Regions from separate parts of the Ruegeria sp. HKCCD6426 genome, predicted to be linked through region 1. Evidence: riboswitches for the same ligand, from Rfam matches in the RefSeq annotation. Region 1 holds a riboswitch; each other region holds the start of a gene.
What was found. A riboswitch is a leader RNA that binds a small molecule or an ion and turns the genes downstream of it on or off. The one in region 1 is predicted to bind cobalamin.
Positions count from the first base shown of each region.

Region 2: another riboswitch for cobalamin. It lies ahead of AC2TDA_RS21340 (CbtB domain-containing protein); the one in region 1 lies ahead of AC2TDA_RS15720 (energy-coupling factor ABC transporter permease).
Region 3: another riboswitch for cobalamin. It lies ahead of AC2TDA_RS19465 (hypothetical protein); the one in region 1 lies ahead of AC2TDA_RS15720 (energy-coupling factor ABC transporter permease).

Region 1 is NZ_JBWVBF010000005.1:160,849-170,837, forward strand. Features, by position in the region: gene AC2TDA_RS15700 (MerR family transcriptional regulator) at 185-613, opposite strand; gene AC2TDA_RS15705 (heavy metal translocating P-type ATPase) at 791-3,145, opposite strand; gene AC2TDA_RS15710 (hypothetical protein) at 3,329-3,601, shown strand; gene AC2TDA_RS15715 (L,D-transpeptidase) at 3,651-4,313, opposite strand; cobalamin riboswitch at 4,528-4,740, shown strand; gene AC2TDA_RS15720 (energy-coupling factor ABC transporter permease) at 4,818-5,501, shown strand; gene AC2TDA_RS15725 (adenylate/guanylate cyclase domain-containing protein) at 5,814-7,871, opposite strand; gene AC2TDA_RS15730 (alkyl sulfatase C-terminal domain-containing protein) at 8,436-8,741, shown strand; gene AC2TDA_RS15735 (DUF1428 domain-containing protein) at 9,034-9,372, opposite strand; gene AC2TDA_RS15740 (amidohydrolase) at 9,526-9,989, opposite strand, start outside.
Region 2 is NZ_JBWVBF010000010.1:50,003-59,991, forward strand. Features, by position in the region: gene AC2TDA_RS21305 (tetratricopeptide repeat protein) at 1-127, opposite strand, end outside; gene AC2TDA_RS21310 (CaiB/BaiF CoA transferase family protein) at 308-1,492, opposite strand; gene AC2TDA_RS21315 (thiamine pyrophosphate-binding protein) at 1,479-3,098, opposite strand; gene AC2TDA_RS21320 (DUF302 domain-containing protein) at 3,178-3,636, opposite strand; gene AC2TDA_RS21325 (DUF1636 family protein) at 3,786-4,130, shown strand; gene AC2TDA_RS21330 (hypothetical protein) at 4,127-4,621, opposite strand; gene AC2TDA_RS21335 (CbtA family protein) at 4,684-5,382, opposite strand; gene AC2TDA_RS21340 (CbtB domain-containing protein) at 5,387-5,557, opposite strand; cobalamin riboswitch at 5,594-5,799, opposite strand; gene cobF (precorrin-6A synthase (deacetylating)) at 5,843-6,586, opposite strand; gene cobA (uroporphyrinogen-III C-methyltransferase) at 6,579-7,307, opposite strand; gene AC2TDA_RS21355 (cobyrinic acid a,c-diamide synthase CobB) at 7,304-8,626, opposite strand; gene cobM (precorrin-4 C(11)-methyltransferase) at 8,613-9,407, opposite strand; gene AC2TDA_RS21365 (cobalamin biosynthesis protein) at 9,404-9,772, opposite strand; gene cbiE (precorrin-6y C5,15-methyltransferase (decarboxylating) subunit CbiE) at 9,769-9,989, opposite strand, start outside.
Region 3 is NZ_JBWVBF010000008.1:47,112-57,100, forward strand. Features, by position in the region: gene rsgA (ribosome small subunit-dependent GTPase A) at 1-758, shown strand, start outside; gene AC2TDA_RS19460 (alpha/beta hydrolase family protein) at 788-1,648, opposite strand; cobalamin riboswitch at 1,814-2,036, shown strand; gene AC2TDA_RS19465 (hypothetical protein) at 2,129-2,536, shown strand; gene AC2TDA_RS19470 (protein-tyrosine phosphatase family protein) at 2,538-3,041, opposite strand; gene AC2TDA_RS19475 (DNA polymerase III subunit gamma/tau) at 3,180-4,937, shown strand; gene AC2TDA_RS19480 (YbaB/EbfC family nucleoid-associated protein) at 5,091-5,435, shown strand; gene recR (recombination mediator RecR) at 5,500-6,093, shown strand; gene AC2TDA_RS19490 (hypothetical protein) at 6,179-6,511, opposite strand; gene AC2TDA_RS19495 (hypothetical protein) at 6,972-7,460, shown strand; gene AC2TDA_RS19500 (ribonuclease T2 family protein) at 7,457-8,098, opposite strand; gene AC2TDA_RS19505 (DUF1013 domain-containing protein) at 8,229-8,990, shown strand; gene AC2TDA_RS19510 (hypothetical protein) at 9,043-9,432, shown strand; gene AC2TDA_RS19515 (permease) at 9,489-9,989, opposite strand, start outside.

The sequences.
Region 1 (9,989 bases):
TCAGCAGCGGTCTGCTATGAGACTTGCAATCGATAACGCCTCAAAATCCAAAAGAGGCGTAGTGGCTAACAGAGGGTCTTTGGCAAGCAATAGTCTCTCCTCGAATCGTTTAGGAGAGATAGGTAATTGCTCCAGCGACTTTAGGATCAATAGTTTTTTAGGTTTTTTAAACTGTGCTTGGAAGTCAGGCACCTATTTCATCGTGGTTAGTCAGACACTCGGAATGGTCCCGCAAGACCTCAAGAACACGACACTCGGCAGTGTTCCCGCCGCTACACTCGCGTACCATGCGCTTCAGTTCGGTGCGTAGCGCTTCGAGGCGCTCCAGTCTTTGCTCAACCTGCTTCAGCTGTCGACGCGCAATACTGTCGGCTTCGTCGCACGGACGATTTGGTTCGTCGGACAGATCCAGTAGTTCGCGGATCGCCTCAAGCGAAAAGCCCAGCTGACGTGCATGCCGGATAAATGCCAGACGGTCCAGATCGGTATTGCTATAACGCCGCTGGCCGCCTTCGGTTCTTCCCGGCTCGGGCATCAGTCCGATCTGCTCGTAATAGCGTATCGTCTGTACCTTGGTCCCTGTCTTTTTCCCAAGGGTGCCAATTGTGAGCAAATGCACCTCCATTCAAAGTTACAGTTTCTGTAGGATTTATGGCAAATACCCGCAAGGGAAACGGACTAACGAAAAACCCTTGGCCTCCCGACATATTTCCGGTCGCAACAGGATCCTGCATCGTTGGTGGCCAACCGAGTCTTGTCAATCTGGCGGCCCTCGAACTGCTGTTCCACTTCATCCACCGTGAACTAACGCGTTTTGGGTGGTTTGAGCACCAGACATTTGAGCATCCGTCAGGTCAGCCAGACCATTGCCAGTTTTTAAGAGCCGCAGGGCATTGGCAACGACAAGCAGGGAAACACCGACATCTGCAGCAATGGCGCCCCACATCGATGCCACACCAAACCCGGCCAGCACAACAAACAACGCCTTTGTCGCCAGTGAAAACCCGATGTTCTGCCGAATGACCGCCATGGTTCGACGAGAATGGTCAATGAGCCATGGAACTTTGCCAATGTCGTCTGTCATTAAAGCAATGTCCGCCGTTTCAATCGCCGCGTCAGAGCCAATTGCTCCCATGGCGATGGCATAGTGCGACCGCGCCATTGCCGGTGCATCGTTTACACCGTCACCGATCATGGCAACCATCTCATGGCGTGCGGCCAGCTCTTCAATCGCCATAACCTTATCTTCGGGCAAAAGCTCGGCGCGCACTTCATCGATACCGACCTCTGCCGCTACCGCCAGCGCTGTTCGCTCGTTATCGCCTGTAAGCATGATGATTGACGTCACGCCCCGTGCATGAAGCTGCGCCACAATGCCTCTGACCTCGGGTCGAATTCGGTCTCGTATCTCTAGGATGCCGACGATCCCAGCCTCATCGCCGACAACTACAAGCGTGCTACCGGCGCTTTCCAAACGGTGACGCAGATCTGATGGGATTTCGTGGCCATGTCCTTTTTCGATAGCAAAACGATCGGAGCCGAGCCAAATTGAACGGCCATCCAAACGGCCTTCGAGGCCTCGGCCGGGCACAGTACGGGTGTCATCTGCCGCGGACACGGAAATACCTTCTACCTCTGCTCTTGCCAGGATGGCGCGTGCCAGCGGATGCGAGGACCGTACCTCGAGGCTGGCCGCTCTGCTCAGCAGATCAGCCGCGGACGCGCCTCCCAAAGGATGGATATGCGCCACTTCGGGTTCGCCCATCGTAATTGTCCCGGTCTTGTCCATTGCCAGAGCCGTGGTGCGGCCGGGCGCTTCGATATAGGCCCCGCCTTTGATCAGCACCCCGGCCCGGGCCGATGCGGTCAACGCCGAAACGATAGAAACCGGCGTAGAGATCACCAACGCACACGGACAAGCGATGACCAAAAGAACAAGCGCGTTGTAAAACCAGAAGCCCCATGATGCTCCCAAGACAAGCGGCGGGATCAGGGCAATGGCAACTGCGAGGATCATCACGATAGGCGTATAGACGCGAGCAAATTTTGTAACCCATTGCTCGACCGGTGCACGGCGGGCTTGCGCATCGCCAACCATGCGGATGATCTTGGCCAAAACGGTGTCAGACGCAATTTTTGATGCGCGCACTTTGAGTGTGCCTTCGCCATTTATGGTGCCGGCATATACCTCGTCGCCTGTCTCCTTCGGGACTGGTGCACTTTCGCCGGTAATCGGAGCCTGATCGACAGCCCCGGTACCGTCGATAACTTCGCCATCAAGCGGAACTCGGTCGCCTCCGCGCACGATGAAGTGTTCGCCGATAGCAACCTCTGCCGCGGGAATTGTCACTTCGCGGCCATCGGTGCGAATAACACGTGCTGTGGGCGGTGCCAGATCCAGAAGCGCTGATACCGCTTTACGCGCACGACCAACGCTCCAGCTTTCCAGGTAGAGCGAAAGCGAAAAGAAAAAGGCAACCGTTGCCGCTTCGAAATATTCGCCAAGACCAATTGCGCCACAGACAGCCACCACCATCAACAGGTTCATGTCAGGCGAGAGCCGTCGCAGTGAAGACCAAGCCTTGGGCGCCACGAGCCAGACACCGAACAGGATTGCGGCCGCAAACAAGGCTGCCTCGGGCAATGGCATCTTTACATCTGCGTGCCCCGAGAACAGACCAAACACTCCGCCCATACCAGTCTCGAAGATGTGCCACGTGAATCCCGCTGCCCAGAACCCACCGCTGAGAGCGGTGAACCGCCGCTGGCGGGCAATATGCGCCGCCTGAATCTGGGCTGCATCATCGTCGTTCCAGAGCTTTGCACTCATCCCAGTGCTAGCAACCAACTGCATGACCTCGTCGTTCGAGATATTGCCCGCGCTCTCGAGCAAAGTCATCCGGCCATTGATGACATCAAAGGCGATATGTTCGGTTCCGCCAACTTTCGGACCCACAACCCGGTTCAGGATTGCCACTTCTTCAGCGCAGTCCAGACCCGAGATTTGAAAACTTCTCCCATTTATAGGCGCTGATCCGGACTGCACGACATCCTCGCCTGCCCCGCCGCCGCAGCACTGTTGGGGCTGGCAAGTATCTTGGACATCAGCACGAGTGTTATCGGGAAGGCAGCTATCGGATGGCATGAATGGACCTCACGTCTCTTTGTGGTCTTCGGTAGATAGGACCTGCAGCAACTAGAGGTTCAAGACCAATTTCGATTTTTTTGAACAGTCTCCATTCCAAAGAAAGACCATCGCGGCTTGCGACTGATCCCGGCGGATGCGACCTTTTTATAAACGAATCAAGATCAAAGACGGACTGTCCGCATGCAGAAACAATTTGCGACCATCATCGCGATGCTTTCAGTCACGGCTGGATGCTCCGCTCAATTGTCCGGAACTGGTGCTTCAACCACCAAGATTGGAAAAATCCCTGAATCGGTTGAGGCCTTGGCCGCACCCGGACAGGATTTGGCGTCCGCGCGTCTTTTGCCGCAGGACAATTGTTTTTGGTACGAACACCGCGGACCTGTGGAAACAACCCTGTTACCTTTGCGCGCAACTAACGGCGGTCCGATCTGCGTTGCGCGTGAAGCCTGACCTTCACGCTGGTCATGGATTGCTGACGCTGCCCTAGTGTTGTTGTCGTTTAAGTCCGCGCGCTAACTCTGTTCTCGGCGGAATACAGGTAAGCCGTCGAGCCGGTTTTAACATTCGGATAGAGATCGTTAATATGGGCCATAATCATGCGGACGCATCCAGAACTCGCGCGACCTCCAATGCTCTTGGGTTGCGGTGTGCCGTGAATCCTTAAGTAAGTATCGCGGTTGCCGACGAATAGGTAGAACGCTCGGGAACCAAGTGCATTGTTCGGGCCCGGCTCCATACCATTCCTGTACTGCGCGTATTCCGGATTGCGCTCAATCATCGAAGCCGTTGGCGTCCAATGGGGCCATTTCACCTTTCGGCGGATGTCATAAGTACCAGGTTCGTATAAATCTCCGCGCGCAATGGCAACGCCATAGCGCATCGCCGTACCACCCTGTTCGATATGGTAAAGGTAGCGTGCAACAGCGTCCACGTGGATGTCACCAGCTACAAGGCCGTCATTTGCAACAACCCTTCGCGGCAGGAAACGCTCATGCACCCCCCAAGGGTTGGACGTGGCCGGATTGTAACCCGGTGGGGTAATCGCGGCGTCCCAGGCCGCCTTTTGCGAAACGGTTGGCCAGGTAGTGGCCACAACCGGGCTGGATACCGAAGCCGAAAACAGTGCAATGCTCGTCTGGATGAAATGGCGTCTCGTCAGCATTTTCCGATCCTGATCTCCAATCATGGCGGGCTGGCTACTCGCTCCAGCAACCACTGGTGAAATTTAACTCCTCTGGCGCCCAGAGTATCAAGAGGCTTCCGGCAGCACTTAAAATTTTGGACCGACTATGGGTTAATTTGCACCCATTTTACCCCTTTAAATAAAGTCGGCAACTAAAGCTCTGGCCTCATTGACAGGAGCAATGTGTCCGTTGTAGCCGTTTCTCGTTTACGGTTCCCAGCGGCTAAAATCGAAGGGATTAAAAGGGAATACGGTGCGGCGCATCCAAACGTGTCAAATCCGTAACTGCCCCCGCAACTGTGAGCGGAGAGCGACGCCAAAAGACCACTGACCCCAAACCGGGCCGGGAAGGTTGGTTTAGCAGTAACCCGCGAGTCAGGAGACCTGCCGTTTAACATCGGGCGATGCCCAAACCTTAATTGCCGGAATCAATTGCCGGTGCGACCTGAACAGCCGCCGGGTGAGGCGGCAGGGAGAGAACTTATGCATATCGAACCGGGCATCGTAAACGGTGCCAAAATTGTGCTGTCTTACGCAACTGCCGCCGGGGCTGCCACATACGCCGCCAAGGAGACCTTCAGCACACTGCGGGCAAATGGTCTTGCGTCTTTTGCCATGCGCTCCGCACTCGCCACAATTGGTGTTTTTCTATTTTTCGAGATCCTGCCGCATTTTCCAGTTGGTGTTTCCGAAGTCCATTTCATCCTCGGCTCCACCCTGTTCCTGCTGTTGGGTGCAGCACCGGCGGCATTTGGCCTCGCAGCTGGGCTTCTGATTCAGGGCGTTTTCTTTGCTCCGTTCGATTTGCCGCAATACTTCATCAACCTGACGACATTGCTGGTACCGCTGTTCGCGCTACAGGCGCTGGCCAAGCGTATCATCGCGCCGGGTACCGCTTATGTTGATCTGAAGTACAGTCAGGCTTTGGCGCTGAGCAGCGCCTATCAGGGCGGAGTAGTTGCCTGGGTCGCTTTCTGGGCTTTCTATGGCCAGGGGTTCGGCGCTGAGACCATGGCCTCTGTGCTGACTTTCGGTGGTGCTTATATGCTTGTCATCATCATCGAGCCGCTGGTTGATCTAGCGGTGCTGGCAGCGGCCAAAGCTGCTCGCGGACTGAACGGCACAGGCCTTGTGACTCCGCGCCTTTACAACGCTGCTCAAGCTTGACCTCAGAAAACGGCGGCGCTGATACAAGCGCCGTCTAAGGTTGTGTATTCAACTCCCGTAGTGGTTGGGCACAACCTTTACCTCGATGCGCTAATACTGCGGCTTCGATAAATCTAGAACCCAAAGCTCACAGCCCTGGAATCTTATCTGTAAGCGTCGGATGAAAACCCCGGAAGTGCTTACACAACCAAGTTCTGGCCGTGACAAGCCGAGATGGCGGATTTAAACCGCTTTTTCCCAGCTACGGTGGTCGAACGAGCGGCTAGCATCGCGATCATCCGGGCGCCAAAATGAGACCTGATCTTCGCTGGGTCACTTCGTGTCGGCGATCGCGACGCCTATCCAGTCGTCCGGCGGAGGCGCATCCAGGAAGGCGGATGCGCGCCTTTTCATGACCGCAGAGGCAGGATCTCCACCACGCTCATTTTCAGCCGCCTCAAATGCAGAGATCGCCTGTTCAAATTTTCTGTTCCGATAGTAGGTTAGCCCCTGTTCATAGTGCTCAATCCAGGTGTGAGACTTGTCGAAACTATCGGCCATCGCGATCAACTCAAATATAACGAGGCCACCGGTTCGCCCAAAAACAGCCAGGGTGTCCAATTGCCTTGCGATAACCGCGTCGCCCGCCGCCCGCCGCGTTTCCGGGCCAATCAGGATCGATGTGTCATATGCTTTATTAGCGCCTTCCAAGCGGCTGGCAACGTTCACAACATCACCGATTGCCGTGTAGTTTAGCCGCTGCTCAGAGCCGATGTTTCCGACCAGCGCCTCGCCACTGTTCAGTCCAATGCGCACGCGTAAAGCGCTTCCCGTATCGTCCCTGATATCGGTTTCTGCAACCGCAGCGACGAGATCCAGCGCGGCGCGACAAGCGTTCTCGGCGTGATTGGAATCCTGTCGCGGAGCGCCCCAGAACGCCATGACAGCGTCGCCCATAAACTTGTCGATCGTACCGTCGTTACGAGCGATGGCAGACGAAGCGGCGTCAAAGAAAGGCTCCATCAGTTCTACAATCTGGGGTCCAAGCCTTTCGGACAGACCTGTAAAACCGGCAACGTCACAAAACAAAACCGATATCTGTTTCATCTCCCCGCCGGGCTGAGTGTTGATGCCTTCTGAAACCAAGGTCCGTACAAGGTCAGTGGGTACGTATTTGCGGAAAGCAGAAAGACCGGCAGCCATGTTTGCAGTCGCGGCAGAAAGGTTGGCAAGTTCCGACAATCTGGACGGGCGGCTTGAAATCTGCTCGATGTCAAAGCGTTCGACCTTGTTCAGATCTTCGACGATATCCGCCAATGGTGTCGATACAACCCGCCTGACAAGCCAGATAGCCAAACCGATGGCCCCAATAACGACTCCAACAAGAACGTAAATCAGGCGCACCAACGTTTTATCGATACCTGACAGGAACGCTGCTTCCGGAATGACCGTAGCAACGCGCCAACCATAAAAGCCTAGAGGCGTCAGTGCCACCGCATAGGGGACGCCCTCATTGACAATTCTTGTGGTTGAATTCATCGAGACGCGCGCGCCGGACTTACCCAACAATTGCTCGCCGGACTTTTTAGCAACCTCGTAAAGCTCACCTTCACCCATCCGAGCGGGCGTAACCTCATCAGCATCCGGATCAGGAGCAGCAATCACCTTCCCGTCTGCATCAAGGATAAACGCGGCGCCAAATTCGCCTGGCCGCAACGTGCCAAGGAATCGGGACAGCCGATCAGTTTCGATGACAACTGCCAAAACACCCTGCCGTCTACGGTTCACATCGACTGGCCCGGCAAAAGCGTAAACTGTCTTCTGGCTGCCTGGTAAGTCACGAGCTTCGATCCAATCTGGCGAGTCACGCCCAATCGAATTTCCAAACCACGCGTGATCACGCGGGTCGTAGGTTGTAGGCGTGAAGTTCCGTTCTTCAAACTGGATGTCGCCGGGAATGAAGATGTAGCGGTCCCGGCGCAGCATCCGATCTCGGATCTCGCTGTCGATTTCAATCATTTCCAGTCCACCATCGCCGAGGCGGTGTGCGGCAAAATAATTCCCGTCGGGCCAACCGAACATAATCCACGAAATATTGGGTTGGGCCTGCAACTGCGACAGAAAGACAAACTCTCTTTTGTCGGCTTGTCGCGTTGCTATGACATTCTGGACAAAGATGGTGCGTACAGCGGCCCAGGCGGCCTCAGCCGAACTGAGTGTCAGTCCGACTTCGATTCGAACAGTATTGGCGATCTGGCTATTGATTTCAGCCGCAAGCATCCGACTGTTTTCACGCGCAGTTGTCCACCACAGCGAATGCACAACGAAGGTCGACACGCCGATTGACAGGGCAACGAGGATTGTTACTGCGATCCCTACGCTGACACGCATGGTAGCCCCTTATCATTTAGTGCCGGTGGTAGCCGATTAGACAGCCAATCAGTCAATTCAAATCCCTTTGGCGCGCTTCCATAAACGTCTGGCGAAGGCAATTGGTATTGCCGGTTTGACGCTCTTACAGCAAGGTGCAACAAGCCCGCATATTCAGACGAAAACGCTGAGCAAGTGAAATGCCGACTTGCTTGAACGTTATGGAAAAGCGTTAACATTCACGGATCTGCCTTGATCATGATTCATATAGCGGACATTGGCACACTGCCGACAGCCAGCATAGCGCAGGCCGCAGGGTCAATCTTCCCAACCTAGAAAAAAATTGAATCCGCGTGAGGCCGCTAATTTCATTGGCCTTTGGCGTTGCCACCACGATACAGAAAACCTCATCGTCGGATTCTGGAGGATTGGTCAGCGCTCAGACAGCCCAGCCATTTGCAGACCAGCCATCAGATTCCGTTGAAACTCTGCGTCCAATTGCCAGACAGACAGGATATCAGGTGCTTTCGCTTTAAAGCCCGGGTGAAGCGTCAACAATTTTTCCAGAGCCAACTGAGCGCTTGGATGGTTTCCAAGTTTGCCATTCAGCGCGGCGCGCCAAAGGTGTGTCCCAAAAAAACCGACCTGTCAATCAGCTTGAACCGTGCCGATCTGGAGAAAGCCATGACCGGTGAGCGCAAGCTGACCGACATGTTGGCCGATGGTACCGTACAGGCGGAGGGGAACGCCGAGGTCTTGGCGCAGTTGGCCTCAACTCTGGATCAGTTTGATTTGGGCTTTGAGCTGATGCCGGGCACCAGCGGGCATGACCTGACGCCGCCAGCCAATGATTTCGCACAGCCACCACTGGCCAACTCAAACGGGGGCTAAGTCGGATCGCCTGACAGAAAATGGCGCGGGGCAAACCTGCCCTGAGCCACTCCTAACCCAATTGCAATCCAGGTGGTTCCAATTCGGAACAGAACTGCAGCGATGACCGTAAACGTTGTTTCCCTTCGACGAATGCGCGTTGACCTGAGACTATTCCCGCACGCCGTGTAATCGACCCTTATGACAGACTGTCTCATTCTACATGGTAGGCCGGAAAAGGCTGCGCAGGATACTGACTGGAAACCACCTTTATAAAAAACGCTAGTCTACTTGTCTGGAGCGTTTAGAGATTTCAGACGTCGGTCAGAACCTCGAACCCCGCAAAAATAATTGTCTTTCCGTTGATAGGAACATCCTTCATGTCGCCCATCTCTGGGTCCTGCATGGCTTCTGCAAATCTCGCTTCCTGTGTCGCCTGATCGGGCCATTCCTGCCATCCCATCACGACCGTCTCATCTGGGCCGGCCTGCACGGCCAGCGGGAACGAAGTAACCTCGCCGGGGGGAACTGCACCACCCCACGTTTCGACGACTCGCTGTGCACCGTGCTTTCGGAAAATCTTCGCCATTCGCGCGGCGTGCGCCTGGTGCTCCGCTTTCTTTTCCGTTGGTACCGCCCCGGCATATGCCATGATCCACGCCAATTCTTCACCCTCCTGATGATTTCAATCCCGAGAGTTTAGCATAAATTTGCCCCGACGCCTTTAGGCATGCCGCTTCGCGCTCAGGCACCCAAGCCCCCGCACATGTTCACTGTGTCTAGCGGACCTGGGCCACGTTACTGACTACTCAGCAGATCTGGCAATGTGGCACCAGAAATCCACCCCAGCCTCAATTGCTTCATCGTTGAAATCATAAGATGGATTATGCAGAGGTGCAGCATTGTGCCCTTGGGTTCCATTTCCCATAAGGACAAATGCACCCGGCCGGTGTTTCAGGAACTCGGCGAAATCTTCAGAAAACCCGACACGCCCATAGTTTGCGTCAACCGACCCGACCAACTGCGCTGCTTTTGCTATCGCATCGGTCTCCTTGGCCTCATTCACCAGCGGCTGGAAAGACGTTGAATAGCTGACATGACCTGTTGCGCCCTGCGCCTGGCAGACGCCTTCGACAATAGCGCGCATGCGGGCTTCGATCACTCCCGATACGTCCGTTAAAAAACCCCGGCAATCGCCCTTGATCGTCACTTTGCTCGGCAGGATGTTTCGGGCGCCGTCTGTGACAAACTCGGTTATCGACACCACCG
Region 2 (9,989 bases), on a different contig from region 1:
GCACTTTGCCAAGATGCTGCGGAGTAACTGCGGCATGCGCCATGAACCCAAGCAGAACACCATTCCAGGCTTCGACACTTGTCGGCTGGCTCAGGGTATTCATCTGTCCAAAAACGTCTTGTTTCATGCTTGGGTCCAATCCGGTTGCAAAATTCTACACTGTTCGATGTAGCAGAGTGTGTCAGCGGGTCGTAACAGTATCGACCCTGCTCTCGAATTGGTGAAAAGCTGTGTGTGGAAAACGCGAAAAAAACCGCCGATTCAAGGGCATGTTTCAGCAACATGCCGCTTAAACCTGCGGAGTGTTTCAATCCTCAAAGGGGTTTTCGGCGTTCAAGACGGCCTCAGTATCCGCACCAAAGGTCGGCGGGGCACTGCGATATGTTACAGGTGTGCGGGATAGGTTCAGGGGATTTCCGATCAATTGCACTGCGCCCGGCGCAGCTTGCATGGTGATTTTCATCTGCCGCGCGGCCACCTGATCCGTTTCAAATACCTGATCCAAAGTTTGCACCGGACCAACTGGCACTTTCAGCGCTTCAAGCCCTTCGATGACCTTGCTGGTCGCAAGGGACTGAACTGCCGGACGCAGGACGGCGTTTAACGCATCCCGGTTTTCAAGCCGGGCGGGGTTGGTTGCAAAACGGGGGTCGTTGGCGAGATCGGGTTTTTCAATGAACCCGCAGAACCTTCGGAACTGGCTGTCATTTCCGACCGCCAATATCACATGCCCGTCGGAGGTTTCATAAACGTCGTATGGCACGATATTCGGGTGACCGTTGCCGCGCCTCTGTGGGACATTGCCCGATGTCAGATAGTTCACGCCCTCATTGATCAGCCAAGCAACCTGAGCGTCCACGAGGGCAAGATCAATCTGCTGGCCTTCGCCAGTCAAATCGCGGTGCCGCAGGGCAGCCAAAATCCCGACACATGCGTACATTCCGCACATGACGTCTGCAATGCCGACGCCGACTTTCATTGGCGGTCCTTTGGGGTCGCCCGTAAGGGACATGACCCCACCATAGCCTTGAGCCATAAGGTCGTAGCCTGGCTTAGAAGCGTTTGGTCCGGTCTGGCCGTAACCCGAGATCGAGCAATAGACCAAGCTCGGAAGCTCCTGCGACAGGGATGGATAATCCAGCCCATATTTGGCCAGACCGCCGGGTTTGAAGTTTTCGATCAGAATATCCGCATGTGACGCCAGCCGCCGGATTTCGGCCTGGCCTTCGGGTGTGGCGATATCGACGGCGACCGATTTCTTGTTGCGGTTCGAGGACATGAAGTAAGCGCTCAGGTCCGAACGGTTGCCGTCCGCGTCCTCGGCATAGGGCGGTCCCCATTGCCGCGTGTCGTCGCCCCCGGTGGCGGGGTTTTCGATCTTGATGACGCTTGCACCCAGATCCCCAAGCAACTGAGTGCAGGTGGGTCCGGCTAGAATGCGACTAAGGTCCAGAACCTTGACGCCCTTCAGGGGGCCTTCAGATGCGGCCATCGTAGCCTCCGCGGTCGATCTCTGCTGCGATAACTGTGAACTTGTCGGCTTTCATGGCCTCATTCAGTGCGGTGCGCAGTTCTGCGCGGTTGCGCACTGTATGTCCATTTCCGCCGAACGCGCGACCCATGGCGGAAAAATCGTGACGGTCGAAATCAACACCACGATTCCCCATCTGGCGCTGGCGCTGTTTCAATTCGATTAGCGCAAGGCTGGCATCCACAAAGACCAGAAAGATCGGGTTGCCGCCCATTTCGGCGGCCGTTGAGAGCTCACCAGCCACCATCAGAAATCCGGCATCGCCGGAAAAGCTGATCACGGGGCGCTCGGGTTCCGCCAGTTTAAGACCTATCGCCATCGGTATTGCACAACCCATGGTGCAGAGGGCCGAAGACTGGATCAATCCGCGTTCTTCGGAACATTCCCACATCTGGCTCAGCAGGATACGGTGCGCGCCGCTGTCCGCTGTCGCCAGCGTATCAGCGGGCAGGGCGGCTCGTGTTTCCGCAATAACGGCGGCAGGGCCCCAGTCTTCGTCGGTCGGAAAGGCTTTGACCAGCGCTGCTTTGACTTCCGCAGGTTCGCCACCAGACCATGTTTCGCGGGCCGGATTTCCTTTGGCAATGGCCTCCAGCGTTGCGCTGGTGTCTGCGACCAGATGCAACCCCGCCTGATGCATGTAGTGGTCATTGACCACGGCAGAGATATCGATGACGCGTTTTTCCTCGGGATCCCAGATCTCGCGCCAGCCGGGGCGCATCTCGATCGGGTCATAGCCCAGACACAAAACCAGATCGGCTTGTTCGATCAGAGGAACCAGATGCTTGTCAGCCAGCGGCGACAACCCTGCACCGCCCAGACAAAGCGGGTGATCCTCGGGAATAACGCCCTTGGCCTTGTAGGTCGTGACAAACGGTATGCCGAAATGTTCCAGAAATGCCCGCACCAGGCAGCGTGAGTCGTCGTACAGAATGTCCAGACCCAGAATTGCTATTGGGCGTTCGGCCTCGGCAACCCAGCGGCGGGCCCTTTCCAGACATTCTCCTTCGGGAGAAACAGGAGCAACCTTGGCCAACCTGCGCCGTTTCACGCCAGTCACACGGACATCTGCAACCGAGATCGGCACATCGACATGCACCGGGCCGGGGCGCGGTTGTGTTGCCAGAGATACCGCTTTGTCCGCGACTACGTCGGCACCTTCGGCGGTAAGCAGGTATGTACCCTTGGTGATCGAGCGATAGACCTGAGAATGGTCCATCACCTGATGGGTATAGGTCAGCGCCTCATGTGCATCGACACAACCGGTCAGCACGATCATTGGCACACGGTCTTGCAAGGCGTTCGCGACTACGTTGATTCCGTTCATCGCACCGGGGCCCAGCGTCGCGACAAGAATGGCTGGTGCACCGTCACGGTGATGTACGGCCTCGGCCATGAAACCTGCGGCGTTTTCATGTTTGGTCAGATGAAAGGTAATGCCTGCCGTCTCCAGCGCATCCACCAGTGTCAATACTTCGCCGCCGGGCATACCGAATGCATGGCGGCAACCGGCCTCGTACAACCTTTGGGCTAGAAGATCCGCGGCGCGGGGAGAAGGATCCTGCATCAGTCATGCTCCGAAGTGTTTATTGGCAAGCAGATTGCGGAGGACGCCCCCGGACGCAAGGTGGTTCACGCCAGTGTGACTATTTGACTGCGGATTCGGCCACGGCCTGAAACTTGGCGTCCAGCTCGTTGGCAATTTCGGCCAGAGCCTGCCCGCCTTCTGCCGCATAGGGTGCAAAGACAAAGCTGGGCGTTTTGTAAGACAGGGTGGCGTTTCCGTCCTCATTCTCGGTCACGTAGAACCGGATTGGAGCTTCGATCATCGCAGCGGTGGAGATTTCCAAAACGCGTACAGCGTAATCATTGTTGAAAGCACCGATCACACGGTTGCCCGGTATGGTGATGCCACGGGCCGCTGCTGCCTTGGTGGGACCAGCCTGCGTGACAACGATCAGGCCGTTTTCCTTCACAGCAGTCTTGGTGTCGTCCACCAACTGTTCATAGGTTTTTTCGGTCGGATAGACGGCCCACCCGGCCAAAGGCTCTTGGGCCAAGGCGGGCAAGGCCAGCATGAAAAAGACGGGTATGAGTGCTTTCATCGCTGCGCCTCCTATGGTTCGGGTGCGCGATTGTTGCCAGAATTTGCTGTGTGGCGCACTCACATTCTTGTGCGTGAAAGCGCGGCCGAGGCTTGCACCGCAGAACCGAAACACGCAAAAACGCGCAGATGCATCGATGTGAGGCCGAGTTGAACAAGATTCGTTTACTGATCTGTGAAAGCTGCGCCGGCACGCGCGATCGCGGTGCCGAACGTCAGGCCGTACAAGCGGCACTGACCAAGTCAGGCCTGGAGGATCGGGTCCAGATCAGTGCCCATGCCTGCTTCAGTGGCTGCGAAACGCCAACGGCTCTGGCATTGCAGGGGCAAGGGATCGCCTCATACGTTTTTACAGGAATTGATGTCGTTGCGGATGCAGAAGACATCGCGGCGACATGTCAGACGATTTTGAACAGCCCGTCCGGCTGGATTGACGACGCCCGACCATGCGGACGCCTTCGAATGTGTCTGCGTGCACGCATTCCGGCGTTTTAGTCGACCTGAACCGTAACTGCCGTACTGACCGGCACGTTATCAACCATCAGCGGGCTGTGGCTGTTGGCGTTCAACGAAACCGATACCTCGACTTCTCCCTTTGGCAGATCAGAGATATGCATCCAGTTGCCGTATAGCCGCGCCAGTTTTTCGCCATTGATATAAACGTGAGCGTGACCTTCACCGTCTTTGTCAGCCGCCGATGCGTTTTCCGGCGAGAACCGGAAGTTCTGAGGCATGACGTGCAAGTTCCATCCTGCCATGGGGTCCTGGATCACCGCGATCTCCAGACCGGGTGCGTTCGGGCCGGCTGGCAGATTAACAGCAGTGGAATGGTCGTGGGCCATCGCTTCGGCTTGGCCGCCGCCGTGTTGAGAAGGATCGGAATGGTCATGGCCGTCGAAAGTGACGCCATTGGCCGCGGCCAGTACAAAACCTGCGCCTCCGCCAAAGACCAGACCAATTGCAAACAGAGCGAGTGAGCGGGACATTTCTTATCCTTGAAAAACAAAAGCCCGCCGGGATTGTCCCGACGGGCATTATTTGAGGCTGATCAAGCGTTCGCTTCAGCGTGCTTAGATTCTTTCTGCCAAAAGTACCCGGCGAAAGAACCAACAAGAACCCACGCGACCAAACCTATACCAAAGGCACGGGCTGCAAACAGGGCACCGATTTCCGTTGGCACAGGACCGGTGAAGACATCAGGTTCCGGTGCACCGATCACATGCGGGGCCATCAGCAGAGCGGCCGCGACCACGTAACTGATGAGATTGCCTCCAAAGGCGATCAGCCACATGGCAACGCTGGCTGCAGCCACTGTCGCGAACCACCAGACTTGGCGGGCATAGACGTCGGCAGCCGCAACACCGGGAACTTCCGGTGCCAGTGTAAAGCCAGGTGCCATATGGAAGGCTATGAAACCCGCGAGGCCCCAAAGCACTCCAGTTCGGCCATCGATTTTATGTCCCAGACCTTCTGTCACCGACATCACGGCAATCAGCACGAGCGCATAACCGGTATAGGTCAGCATGGTGAAGATCACGCTCAGCGCGTCGCGGGTCAGGTCCGAGAACATGCCCGGCAATTCGGGATGGGCAGACACTGCCTCGGCCCCGAAATGCACCAGCTCTCCTGATTCATACAGTTCGGCGTGCAACAGAACAGGTTGCACAAACGCAAGCTGCAGCAAGGCGGCAATCAGCCCCGCTGCAGCACCAGCGAACAACGCGCTGGTCAGAATGCGACTGAACATTGTCTCAGTGGCAGGGGAAGCCGGTTGCGTGGCGTACGTCATGTGCCGCGTCATGCAGCGCAGCCGCCTGAACGTGGCCGGTCAGGGTGATGATGCCCAGACCCAGCGCAACAGCGAACAGAGCCGAGAGTACACCTGTGCGTGCGACTGATGCCGTTTGAGTTTGTGTTGTCATTTCTTGTCCTCCAATGCCGCCGCACCCGACGGCCGGTGTTTCTACGTTCGCCTGGCAGGTCTCCTGGCTCGCGGGTCAGTGCCTCTGTTCGCCTTCCCCCCAAGATCGGGAGTGGCTGGTTGAACAGGGCTCACCGCTTACAGTCGCGGGGGCGGCTTTGGATTTGACCTGCGCGCAGGCCGCACCAAATTCCCTCTTAGCATCCGGATGACTCCGGCAGGACCAGACGTTTTCATTTAGCCGCGATAAGCCCGTGCACGCAATGACCAATTGCGACGTTTTCGGTCAGTTCTCGCGCTTTTTCAGCAAATAGATATCCATGATCCAGCCATGCGCAGCCCTGTGCCGAGCGCGACTGGCCAGAATCTCTTCACATACATCATTCAAAGGGCCGTGGATCAGGATTTCCTCTTTCATTCCCACGTAAGCCCCCCACCAAATGAAGTATTCCGCCATCTCGAGGCTTTGAAAGGAGCACTCGCCGTCCAACATAACCGCTACGGTTGACGCCGCCTTGGGCCAGCCTTCGTCGCGCAATCGGCGTCCGGTCGTCACGACATAGGGCGCGCCGATGTCGTTGATCGGTATTGCGTGGGCGGCCGTCAGCGCTTGCAATGCCGTTATGCCTGGAATCACACGCGTTTTCGGCTGCGGGTTCAGCCGCGAGGCAATCCGAAGCGAGCTGTCGTAGAGCGAAGGATCGCCCCAAATCAATAACGCAACGGTGTGCGCTTCGGGATGGGCGTCAATCACTTCACTCCATCGCCGCGCGATGGCGTCATGCCATTCATCCACTCCGCGCAGGTATCCGTCTTCGGCCCGCCGTTGAGGGATGTCAAAATAGGCAATCTTTGGTTGCGTGTCTGCCACATGCGCGATGATTTGCTCGCGAATTCCGGCCAGATCGGCTTTGTCATCACCTTTACGGGGGATCAGAATCAGATCAGCCGCTCGAATCGCCTGCGCGCCCTGATAGGTCACGTGATCGGGATTTCCGGTACCAACGCCGACGAGGTTCAGTTCAATCATCGCCGAACTCAGCCAGCGGTCCATACAGGATCAGAGCAGGGGCGGTTCCGATTTCTGTTGCCAGCTTCTCTGACAGGGCGCCGATTGTGGAACGGTGCAACGCCTGATCAGGGGTCGAGACCGACTCGGCCATAAGAGCAGGCGTGTCCAACGACAGACCGTGCGCATGCAGAGCTTCGACCAGCAGCGGAAAAGTACGCTTGCCCATGAAAACAACGGTAGTCGCGCCGGAATCAGCCAATGCTGGAAGGTTGAGGTCTTTTGGTAACTTGCCGCTGACATCATGGCCGGTGACAAACTGCACACGCCGCGCGGTCATGCGACGGGTTAGGGGAATGCCTGCCGCGGCAGCTGCGGCAACTGCCGAGGGAATACCGGGAATGATCTCATATTCGATCCCGGCGTCGCGCAGCGCGACAAGTTCTTCTTCCAAACGCCCGAACATGCCGCCATCACCGGATTTGAGGCGCACCACATGCTGTCCGGTTTGTGCATATTCCACGAGCAAACGGCTGACATGGTCCTGCTTGGGCGAAGGACGGCCAGCGCGTTTGCCCACGCCCACCAGATCGGCGTCCGCGCGTGCATGGGTCAGGATTGGGCCGCTGCTCAGGTCGTCGAACAATACCGCATCGGCTTTTTGCATCCGGTCCACGGCTTTGAGTGTAAGCAACTCCGGATCGCCGGGACCCGAGCCGATGAATGAGACGAAGCCGCTCATGCCGATGCCTCTGCGATCAAGTGAAAAAACGTGCCGGTGACGTTGCCTCGTTGCGAGCCCGTCTGCGGGCCTTCTGCCCCTTCGGCATCAAAAACGCGTGCAAGCGGCGCGTCCGGCTGCTCAACAATCGACGAATAATGAAACTCATGACCGCGCATCGCTGTTCCGGCCGCAAAACCCGGCATCGGCGCCAGCAGTTCCGCCCGACGATAACCAAGGTTGAACTTGCGCTTTTCATACGAAGTCACCAACCCCAACAGGCCAGCCATCTGGTGTGCGGTCCCTTCCTTGTCAATCAGGACCTCGCCCAACGCCATATATCCACCGCACTCACCGTGTACGGGCCGTGTTTCAGCGTGCTTTCGCAGGCCGGTCAGGAACCTGTTGGCAGCCGCCAAAGTTCCCGCATGCAGTTCCGGGTAACCGCCAGGTAGCCAGACCAGATCTGCATCTTCGGCAGGTGCTTGGTCAGCCAAAGGGGAAAATGGCAGGATCTCTGCCCCTGCGGCACGCCAACCTTCCAGAAGGTGCGGGTAGGTAAAGGAAAACGCCGCATCCCGCGCCAGGGCAATTCGCTGAGCCGGAGGGCGCGGCAGCGCGGCAGACGATGGCCCAATTGGGCCTGAGGAAGCCGCACCCTTGATCGCCTCAAGATCTACGTGTTCGCGCAAAAAAGCGGCGTATCCGGCGATCGCATTTTCCAGATCTGGATGCTCGACCGCTTGGATAAGCCCCAGATGCCTTTCGGGCAGGGTCAAGTCGCCGCGCCGGGGCAGAACGCCCAGAACCGGCATGCCAGCACGTTCCATGCCCAGCCGGGTCAGGCGTTCATGCCTTGGGCTTGCACAGCGGTTCAGGATCACACCGGCAAACGGCAGGTCTGGGTTATACATGCGGAACCCCAGCGCTGTTGCCGCTGCAGATTGCGCCTGACCGCCCACATCCAGCACCAGAACCACCGGCCAGCCCATGCGCAATGCAGTCTCGGCGCTGGACCCGTGGCCCAACTCTCCGAGCTTGGCAACGCCGTCAAACAGGCCCATCGAACCTTCTGCGATGACGATGTCTGCCCCTTCGGCTTGGGTCGAAATCGCACTCAGCAAGGGCTCATTCATTGCCCAGCTGTCCAGATTGAACGAGGCCCGCCCCGCTGCCGCCCTGTGAAAGGCGGGATCAATGTAATCCGGTCCGCTTTTGAAGGGTTGCACGGTCATGCCGTCCTCAGCCAGCGCCCGTAGCAATCCCAGCATAACGGTGGTTTTTCCGGTGCCCGACGAGGGCGCGGAGATTAATAAGCCCGGAGGGTTAGTCATCGCCATGGCTCCAGCTCGACCACGGGCTGTCGGCGCTTTGCGGGCGGTAACGGCGGTCGTAGGTTTTGGAGTACAGGCAGCTTTCGTCAAACCCTTCACCGGCCAGCGCTGGGCCTACCAAGATCAGCGCGGTGCGCGAAATGCTCTCGTCCAATCCGTCTTTTAGCGTCTCCAGCGTCGCGCGAATGATCTGCTCATCCGGCCAGCTGGCACGGTAAACAACGGCCACCGGGCAGTCTGCGCCATAGGCTGGGGTCAGGTCAGCGATTACCTTGTCCAGATTGCCGATCGAAAGGTGGATGGCCAAAGTTGCCCCGGTCCGTGCGAAATTCTCCAAAGTCTCGCCTTCAGGCATTGACGAGGCGCGACCCGGTGTCCGGGTCAGGATCACCGACTGCGCCAAACCAGGCAAGGTCAGTTCTGTGCCAAGTGCGGCGGCTGCAGCGGCGAACGACGGCACGCCGGGGGTGACGCTGACTGGTATGCCCATCTCTTTCAGGCGGCGGATCTGTTCGCCCATCGCCGACCAGACAGACAGGTCACCTGAATGCAGCCGCGCCACATCCTGACCCGCTTTGTGCGCGGCTTCGATTTCGGCCATGATCTGATCCAAGTCCATAGGTGCCGTATTCACGATCTTTGCGCCTTCGGGGCAGTGGTCCAGAATTTCCTCTGGCACCAGAGACCCGGCATACAGGCATACCGGACAAGAGGCGATGATATCCCGTCCGCGCAGGGTCAGAAGGTCGGCAGCGCCCGGTCCGGCGCCGATGAAATGAACGGTCATGATTGTCCTCCGATGGCGACGGCGCAAGTGGCAAGCCGGTCGTCCGAGATTTGTCTGGGAGAGATCAGCCGCGCACCGGGTCCGGCGGCGGCAAGGGCGGATGCTTCGGCCACACTGCCAGTGCCATATGTGGCGCGGCTACGGGGCGAGCAGGTGAGGGTACGCTGCCCGGTTAGATCGTTGGTTTGAACGAAGTGCAGGGGCAGGCGAGCGGTCTCGGCGAATTCGGCAAGCGCCGGGTGTCCCTTTTTGTCTGCGGCTGTTGCCAGTGCTTCAATGTGTTGACCAACGGACGCCAGATTGAATGCGGCACGCAGGCTGTCCGCAGTTGCGGCGGAGGAAAATCCGATACCGGCCACGATCATAGTGTCGCGCTCCATTGCACCACCGGATATGCGGATTTCCAGCCACGCCGGGGACCAAGGGGGCCTGCTTGCGCCAGTTCGATACGCAGCATGTCCCCGCCCAGTTTCGCGTGCCACTCTGAAAGCAGAGATTCGCTTTCCAATGTAACGGCGTTGGCGACCAGACGGGTGCCGGGAGGCAGATTTTCGTGCAGCCAGCTCAGGAGTTGGGTACTTA
Region 3 (9,989 bases), on a different contig from region 1:
TCGACGCGCAATTGATCGCCGCCAATGTGGATGTTCTGTTCATCGTCAGTTCGTGCAACGCGGATTTCAACCTCGCCCGCTTGGAACGCTATCTCGCGCTGGCCCATCAGGCGGGATGTTTCCCAGTCATCGTATTGACCAAAGCGGATACCATCAAAGACCCAGAGCAATATGTGAACCAGGCCCAGGCCACATCTACATTTCTGACCGTCCTGCCGGTGAACGCGCTGGACGCGCAAGACGTACAGCGCGTTCTGGATTGGTGCCCGTCTGGTCAGACGGCTGCTTTGGTCGGCTCTTCCGGCGTAGGTAAAACGACACTCGCAAATGCCATGACCGGATCGCAGGACGCAACTGCCGGCATCCGCGAGGACGATGCGCGCGGTCGGCACACAACGACCGCAAGAGCCCTGCACCGAATGAAAAACGGTGGATGGCTTATCGATACCCCGGGAATGCGCGCTCTGCGGTTACTGGACGCCAAGGAAGGTGTGAACGAGGTCTTTGCAGACATCGTTGAGCTGGCCCAGGAGTGCCGCTTCTCTGATTGCAGACACCACAGCGAACCGGGCTGCGCTGTCCTGTGCGCAATTAATAAAGGTGCTCTGAATCCTGACCGGCTGGACCGGTGGCGCAAACTGCGGCGAGAGGACATGCGTAATTCCGAATCCGTGGCGCAAGCCCGTGCGCGCGATAAAGTATTCGGAAAAATGGTGCGGAGTGTGACACGCGGAAAGTCTTCACGCACCGAATTCTGACAGGAGGGGGCGCCAGGTCTTGGCGTCCCTCACCTTTCGATCAAACGGGGCCAGACTGTCGCGTTTTTACGTGAAAAAACACCGATATGGCCAATACCGCTCAGTCCAAAGTTTTGAGGGTCAATCAGATTACGTTTCGCGTCCGGTCCGTATAGATCGGCCAGTCTCCAAACCGCATCAGGTGGAACCATTTGATCGTCAGTGAACGCGAATAGGTCAACCGATCCGCTAGCCCGAGACCAATCTGCCATCGGTAGGCTGGTACCAACCTCAGGCACATAGCTTTCTGGTGAGGTGCACCACTTGCGCCATTGCCAGTAGACCTGAGGAGGCAAGTCTGAACCGAAGCCAAGCGCCCTACCTGGCAAATATCCCATCATACGTACGACCAAAGGCGCGTGGCCGTACCAGAACAATCCGGCAAGCCCGCGGTAAGGCCACGGATGGTCCGACAGCGTGACCAAGCCCGAACAGACACAGATCATCCGGTCGATCGCGTCTATATCCGGCTGCACGGGGCCGAGCATTCCGCCAACCGAATGACCGATTGTCCAATGCTGCGAATTTGGGAACCGTCGCCGCATCTCGGCACGGGCAGCAGGCATGTCGACCAAGGCCCAATCTGCCATTGTGACCGTTGAGTCCCTCAATCTTCCCTCAAGGGAATGGCCGAAATCCCGATAATCATATGTCAGGCAGGCCATACCTTGTTCAGCTGCAAGCCATTGGGCGAAATGCTGATAGTAGTCTCGCGGCACCCCGGTTGCGCTGTTCAGAACAACGACTGTCTGCGGTTCGGACACCGGCAGGTACAAGCGGCCCGACAGCATTGCCGCCGCCGAAGGGAACCGAATATTCTCGGTAAGAACCATTTGCCGAGCGTCTAACATCTCTTCTCCAGTCACAACTGAACCGATCAGTTTACCTCCTCAATCGGCCCTATCTGTCGTTTCGAGTCAAGGCAGGACTTGGTTGACCAAACGTCCACTTGCCGTGCCGAAGCAATGGAGCGAGCAAATGAATGTCCAATCTGCTTGACTCGGTCACACCGCAACCGCTAGCGATTGCGTGATGGTTTCCGCGCCCTCCAACAAGGGCCGGGATGAAAAGGGAACACGGTGCGGTCCAACCCGGTTGACCCGGTACGGACTAATTCCGCGACTGCCCCCGCAACTGTAAGCGGCGAGCGATGCCAAAACACCACTGACCGAAAGGTTGGGAAGGTCGGCAAAGCAACGACCCGCAAGTCAGGAGACCTGCCATCGGAAACTAAAACCGAAACTCGGGCGGGGTGTCCGGGCAGGGTTTGGCAGCTCTGAGGCTTCCTTTCCTTATCTCTCACCCTTCGTCCCGCGCGCGGAGGGCGCAGCATGATCTGGAAGACTGACACACATCAATTCACCGCGACTATTTGCCAGCACACGGGCAAAACCTGCCCCGCACTTGCCCGTATGGCACGTGCAATGGTGCAGGCCGTAGCGACCGCAGGTCCTGCGACCACGCGCGAGTTCGAAATCGAGGGCAACACCGACCTGACGCATTGCCTAAAGGGATGCACCGCCCGCTTTCGCGCCCGGCCTGATCAGGTGCGGGTCTATTGCGGCGCAGACCCCGAGATCGGTTCTGACACGTTGGACGACTATGCCGAGCTGATGTTTGGCACGGAAATTACGTCCCTTCCTTCTCAGGCGATCAGCAGCCCGCCTTGCGCGTTGCTGGAGGCCGTAGCGCTTGCGCCAAGCCAACCGACTCGGGCCGAGTCTTTCGCGGCAGTTTGACCTATTTCAAAGAATGCGCGCGGGCCTTTCCCATGGCCCAGCGCATCTGCCCGTCGGTCTCGACGGCGCAGGGGCGAATTTCACGGAGCCGGGACAAAGCCGCCTCTGGTGCTTCACCGCATTCCACCATCAAACGCAAAACCACCATCCCTGACCGACCACATCCACCGCGGCAATGCACCAGAACCCGGCCTTTATTTGACAGAGTCGTCAGAACTCTTGCGCTGACCTCGGTCCATCGCTCGGTTATTTCAGGCGGCGGTGATCCAAAATCCTTGATGGGCAAATGGATCCATTCGATCCCGCGTTCCGTCAAGTCCGGCCCGAAATTCCCCGCACCTTCCTGCCCCATCTCAGCCGAAGTAGTCATTGAGAGTACAACATCCGGTGCCCAGCCTCTGATCACCTTCAGATCGGCCAAATAAAACCCGCCCCGGCCCGGCATAGGTGACAGTGCAAGCGAACCACCGCCGACCTGCAAAGTGTGAACTCCAAACTGCGGCATCGATCCCCCTGATTTGCTGTGCCCGCAAGTTCTATACCGTCGTACCAACATCCAAAACAAAATTCGTTCAGACCTGCGGTGGACGCGGAGGGCAGCGCGCTCTACGCTGCCGCATAACTCGAATCCGCCAGAGCAGACATGAACGACACGCCCAGCCCCGCCTATCAGGTTCTCGCCCGCAAATATCGCCCCGAAACCTTTGCCGACCTGGTTGGCCAGGATGCGATGGTGCGCACGCTGAAAAACGCGTTCGAGGCGGATCGGATCGCACAGGCCTTCATCATGACCGGTATTCGTGGCACCGGTAAAACCACTACGGCGCGAATTATTGCCAAGGGCATGAACTGCATCGGCCCGGACGGAAACGGCGGCCCCACAACCGAACCTTGCGGCCAGTGCGAACACTGCGTAGCGATCATGGAAGGCCGCCATGTCGACGTGATGGAAATGGACGCCGCCAGCCGTACCGGTGTGAATGACATCCGCGAGATCATCGACAGCGTCCGCTACCGTGCCGCCAGTGCGCGCTACAAGATCTATATCATCGACGAAGTTCACATGCTGTCGACCAGCGCCTTTAACGCGCTGCTCAAAACGCTGGAAGAACCCCCGGAACATGTGAAGTTCATCTTTGCAACCACAGAGATTCGCAAGGTCCCGGTAACGGTTCTGTCTCGGTGTCAGCGCTTTGACCTGCGGCGCATCGAACCCGAGGAAATGCTCGGCCTGCTGTGCAAAATAGCTGCGTCGGAAAACGCACAGATCGCCGAGGATGCGCTGGCGCTGATCACCCGCGCCGCTGAAGGATCTGCGCGCGACGCGACCTCGTTGCTGGATCAGGCCATTTCACACGGCGCAGGCGAGACCAGTGCGGATCAGGTACGGGCCATGCTGGGATTGGCGGATCGGGGCCGGGTGCTGGATTTGATGGACATGATCCTGCGCGGAGATGCGGCTGGAGCCTTGACGGAACTCGGTGCCCAATATGCCGAAGGGGCCGATCCCATTGCGGTCTTGCGCGATCTGGCTGAGATCACTCACTGGGTCTCTGTCGTCAAGATCACTCCCGACGCCGCCGAAGACCCTACGGTTTCCCCCGACGAACGTGCCCGGGGGCAGCAGATGGCCGAGGCTCTGCCAATGCGCGTTCTGACGCGGATGTGGCAGATGTTGCTCAAAGCGCTCGAAGAAGTGTCCGCAGCGCCAAACGCAATGATGGCTGCGGAAATGGCGGTCATCCGGCTGACCCACGTCGCTGATTTGCCAAGTCCGCAGGAACTGCTGAAACGCCTTCAGGATACACCTCCGCCTCCGAATGGAGGTCCTGGCGGAGGGGTTGCAATTCCAGGGACTGCCGCACCCGCGTCGCAAGCCTCGACGCAACCAGCCTATGCCGCGACGACAACAGGAAACGGTGGTGGACCTACGGCGGCGCTGGCACAGGACGTTCAGGCCGCGCTGGCGCGCTATCCGACCTTCGATCACGTGGTCGAACTGATCCGCGCAAACAGAGATGGCGTTTTGCTGGAAGAGGTCAAAAGCTATCTCAGACTGGCGGCCTACCAGCCGGGCCGGATCGAGTTTCAGCCCACCGAGCGCGCCTCGGCCAACTTGGCCCAACGGCTTGGATCTGCACTGCAAAGGTGGACGGGCAATCGGTGGGCCGTGACGGTTGTAAATGAAGGCGGCGGCGAGACTATCTATGAAAAAGAGAACGCGGCCGAAGAAGCGCTGAAAAACGAGGCCACGGAACATCCGTTGGTGCAGGCAGTTTTCGCTCATTTCCCTAAAGCCAAGATCACTAAGATCGAAACGCCAGAACAACGCGCAGCCAAAGTTGAGACCGAGGCATTGCCCGAGGTTGAAGACGAGTGGGACCCGTTCGAAGAAGACTGATCCGCCACCCCGAAAACTGGAAACCCTGCCGGACCCTACGAGATGACAGGGCCCGAAAAAGACCGTGACGACAGGCGGGAGCAACTCTGGCCCCTTGTGCCGCGCTGTTGGCGTCCGTATTTAGTCGACAAACCGATTTACAGGAGATTACCGATGCTCAAAGGACTCGGCGGATTGGGCGATATGGCCAAGATGATGAAATCCGCGCAGGATCTGCAGACCAAGATGACCGAAATGCAGGAAGAGCTGGCCAACATGACGGTTGTCGGCGAATCCGGCGCAGGTCTGGTAAAGGCCACCGCAACGGCGAAAGGCGAGTTGAAAGGTCTGGACATCGACCCGTCCATCTTCAACGGCGACGATAAGGAAGTGGTTGAAGACCTGATCCTGGCCGCCATCAAGGACGCTCAGTCCAAGGCTGCCGAGCGCTCGCAGGAAGAGATGGGTCGACTGACCGAAAGCATGGGCTTGCCGAAAGACATCAAGCTGCCGTTCTGATACACACTCCTGACGGATCATTGGCCGGGCGCATGTGCCCGGCCCATTTGCAGGAGCGCGAGCGTTGAGTTCGAACAGCGACATCGACAATCTGATCGACCTGATGGCCAAGCTGCCGGGCCTCGGCCCCCGCTCGGCCCGCCGCGCAGTCCTGCACCTGATCCGCAAGCGCGCCTTGTTGCTGACGCCCCTGTCGGACGCAATGCAGCAAGTGGCCGCGACCGCCCGCGAATGCCTGAACTGCGGCAACGTGGGCACTACCGATATCTGTGACATCTGCGACAGCGAAGCCCGCGCAACCGGAGAGCTATGCGTGGTCGAGGACGTCGCCGACCTCTGGGCGATGGAGCGTGCTGGTGTGTTCAAAGGTCGTTATCACGTTCTGGGCGGCACACTGTCCGCCTTGGATGGAGTTGGCCCGGACGAGCTGCGCATTCCCCGCCTCAGGGACCGGGTGACCGCCGAAGGGATCACCGAGGTCATTCTGGCGCTGAACGCCACCGTCGATGGCCAGACCACCGCTCATTACATTGCCGATCAGTTGGAAGGGCAGGTGCGCCTGACCTCACTGGCACAAGGTGTGCCGATTGGGGGGGAGCTGGATTACCTGGATGACGGTACGATTACGGCGGCATTGAGGGCGCGGAAGGAGTTGTAGGCGATTGCAAAGCCGTTGCGGCCAAACCACTGCCCGAATACCTTCGCTGTTTCTCGGTTTTACGAACTCTGGCAGGGTCGCCGACTTACTCCTCTTCATCCAGAGGCGGGTATGTCAAACGCAATGCGATGCCATAGAAATAAAACAGAAAGATCGGCAACAACGAAAACGTGGCGATACGTGCTCCCAACGGCGCTTCTATTTTGACCAAAGTTTCGTTGACGATCAGAGCCAGAAACGCGGCAAACGCCTGCAATTTCAGAATATTCTCACGAAATGCGGTTGAAACTTTAGCGTCTTTTGGTGCCGGGGCAAATCGGTCCAGAAAAACTGCGTCACCAGCCGCGCCGTAAACCATGACGATGATGTAAAGCCCGCAGTAGATGCTGACTATGCGGTGGCTGATCAAAGGATTCATAAAACAAATCTGTACGGCCAGAACACTCAGCCAAATTGTCAGAACCACACACATATTGGTTCTAAGGTCTTTGGTGACCTTTCCCTGCCCGCGCACGGTGGTAGGCAAGATTCGCCAGATCAGAGCCACTTGCGCCAATACGCAAGCCCAAACAAACGACTTGGCTGCCGGGACTCGCAAGAACGTTAAAGCAGTCCAGACGCTGATAAGCACTAAAGCCGGAAGCAATCGCCGCCAACCTATCAGTGGTAGGTCGCTCACGATCAGCCAGACATATAGGGAAAAGCGTCGCAACGGGTCCATGCGGCTACTGAAAGCTCAAATTGCGGCGAAATAACGACGCGGGTGCAAGTAGTAATTCAATTTGTAAAGCAGTCACAACTTGTTGGATTTTTTGCTATTCGACCATACTAGTTTGCCGGTAGAATAAATGACAGCTTGATTTCAAAAGGATTTTTGCGTGCCCCGCCTTCTCGCCCTCACCTTCGCCGCCTTCACCGCAACCGCTGCCCTGTCGCAAGAACTTGTCGACAAAGGCTTCGTCGAAGGTTGGAACATCATGATGGACCCCGCGCTTGGCAACGGGTGTCTGATCCAGACGATCTATCAGGACCTCTCGGTGGTTCGCCTGGGTTATGACGCACTGGATAACCGGGGATATTTCACAGTTTATAACAAAGCTTGGGGCGATATTGAACCGGGACAAAGCTATCCGATCCGGTTCGAGTTGGACGGCAAGAGCTTTGATGCCACCGCAATCGGGTTCAAACAAGACCGCGTGCCGGGCGCGACTGTGTTCTTCACCGACCGGAATTTTGTCAACGCAATTGCACAGAACAAGACGATGACCGTCTACAACCCCGCCGGTGAGACGGTGATGGCAATTGACCTCAAAGGCACGACCAAGGCGCTGGAATATGCGCGGGATTGTCAGAACAAAAAGCTCTAACGAATCGGATCGAACAGCGCGTCCTTAGCCTCACAGTCGCGGATCACGTCGCGGCCACAGGGAACCGGTGCAAGATCGCTGGAAAGGCACAGCCGAACCTCTTCGATGTATCCGTCGCGGCAGGTGATCGTAATCATATCCCGCTCTAGCCCCGGATTGGCTTTCAGGAACGCGTCCTCGACAACCGACGCGGGCAGTTTGACCGAAGTATCCAGCTTGCGGAAAATCTCCGGGCGTTTGACCTGCTCATACGCCTGACGTGACAGGGCAAAGTAGTCAGGCGCTGAAAGGCCCGAACAGGTGCCGTGTTTCTTCCACTGATGCCAGGCAAGGCCGGAACTGCCCTGAATATCGGTCATTTCCCGCGTCATACGCCGGGTCGGTGGTGCCTCCGGCGTGCGGCAGTAGGCGGGCCAACCCCGATGGTATTGCGGCCAGAGACCATGCAGGATCCACCCATGGTCATGCCGTGCATCGCACTGGTCAGACTCGCGTGCGTCACCCTCGCGCGCGCACCAGTTGGGCGACCAGCTCAGCGACAGGACGTAGTAGTCAAACTCGCCCGCCTTCTCTCCATCGGCAAGTGCTGCCATTGCACTGAATATCCACAGAACCAGCCCCAATTTCATCTGGCGCATTCGCCTCTTCCCTTCTTGCCTTGCCGGGACTATATACAGCCCAAGTTCCCCGACAACGGAAACCTGCCCCAAGACCTCGGGGCCGCCGAATTCCGGCGACGGGATAGATGTATTCAAAGGAGACGGGCTGATGGCAAAACCGCTGATGGCCAAGGCGACAGCCGTATGGCTGGTGGACAATACCACGATCAGCTTCAAGCAGATCGCGGATTTCGTGGGCATGCACGAGCTTGAGGTGCAAGGCATCGCAGATGGCGATGTTGCAGCAGGCGTGAAAGGGTTTGACCCGCTCGCAAACAATCAGCTGACTCAGGAAGAGATTGACACGGCGCAAAACAACCCGCTGCACAAGCTGAAGCTCAAATTCAACCCGGCTGCGTCGGGTGAAGAGAAACGTCGTGGCCCGCGTTATACCCCGCTGTCCAAGCGTCAGGACCGTCCGAACTCGATCCTGTGGCTGGTCAAGTTCCACCCGGAACTCAGCGATGGTCAGATTGCCAAACTGGTCGGCACCACAAAGCCGACGATCCAATCGATCCGCGAGCGGACCCACTGGAACATCTCGAACATGCAGCCAATCGACCCGGTCGCTTTGGGTCTCTGCAAACAGTCGGAACTGGATGCCATTGTTCAGAAAGCCGCTGCGAAGAAGGCCGCTGAAGGTGGTGTGATGAGCGATGATGAGCGCCGTCGTCTGGTATCGACCGAGCAGTCGCTCGAGATGGACGCCGCGCCTAAAATCCCGACTGCAATCGAGGGCTTGGAGACCTTCTCGCTTTCGGACGACGGGGAAGAAGAAAAAGACGACGAGCCGATCCTCGACGCCGACAGCTTCTTCAACCTGCCCAAAGGCGACGGTGCGGATGATGAAGAAGACGACAAGCGCCCTTGATGCGTTGATGGCCCCGGTCTGAACAGTCCGGGGCGATTACTATGAGAAAACCATGCTGAACGTATTGTCTGCTCTTCTCGGCCCGCATCGTGCTGTGACTGTCTACGCCTTTCTCAGAACATGGGGTCTGGGGCTAACGGGCGGCGCGGTCATGATCGCCATTGTCGCCGGGTTGTTTTTTTTGGGCGACGACGGCAAGCACGAGCATCATTCTTACATAACTGTCCCGGTCTTGTCGGCAACGCCGATCAATGGGGACCTTAAGAATGGGGTCATTGCCTCGGTCCGGTTGCCGGATGGAACGGCGGCGTCAATCACCTCGACCGAAGCGCCCATTTCGCAGACCGTCAGCACCAGCGCTTGTATAGAAAAACGGGTCTACGTCGAAAGCGGCGAACCTCGCTACAGGTTCAAGCTGCCGCGGTTTTGTGCGGCAAGCTGAGCTGAGACCCTACTGCGGTAATCCGCCCGACACTGTCGCCGAGCGGATTATTGGGTTCAGATCATCTGAAACAGTATCCCGGCGACAATTGCGCCACCGACACCAAGCCCGAGATACGTCGCAAAGACGCGCGGTTTGACCAGCGACCACACTGCGGCCATCGCCGGGATCGAACTGACTGCTCCAGCGACCATAAACGCCATCGCAGCGCCTGCGCTCATCCCTTGCTCCATCAACCCAGCCAACAGGGGCGGTGCGACATAGGAGTTCAGATAGGCGGGCATCCCGACCAAAGCTGCGACAACAATGGGCACTACGCCTTCGCCACCTACAGCGCGTGCGATCAGATCGGCGGGAACGTAGTTGACCAGCAACGCCTCAAGCACGTAGGCCAGAGCAAGCCATTTCAGCAGAAACAGGCCGTTGTGCACGAACTCGGTCCGGAACCGTGCACGACGTTCGGGCTCTTGCCAGAATTTCCACATAGGCTTGTCGTCTTGTTTGGGTCTACATCCACAGCACCCGGCAGGTTTGTATTCGCGCAGAGGGTTAGCGAA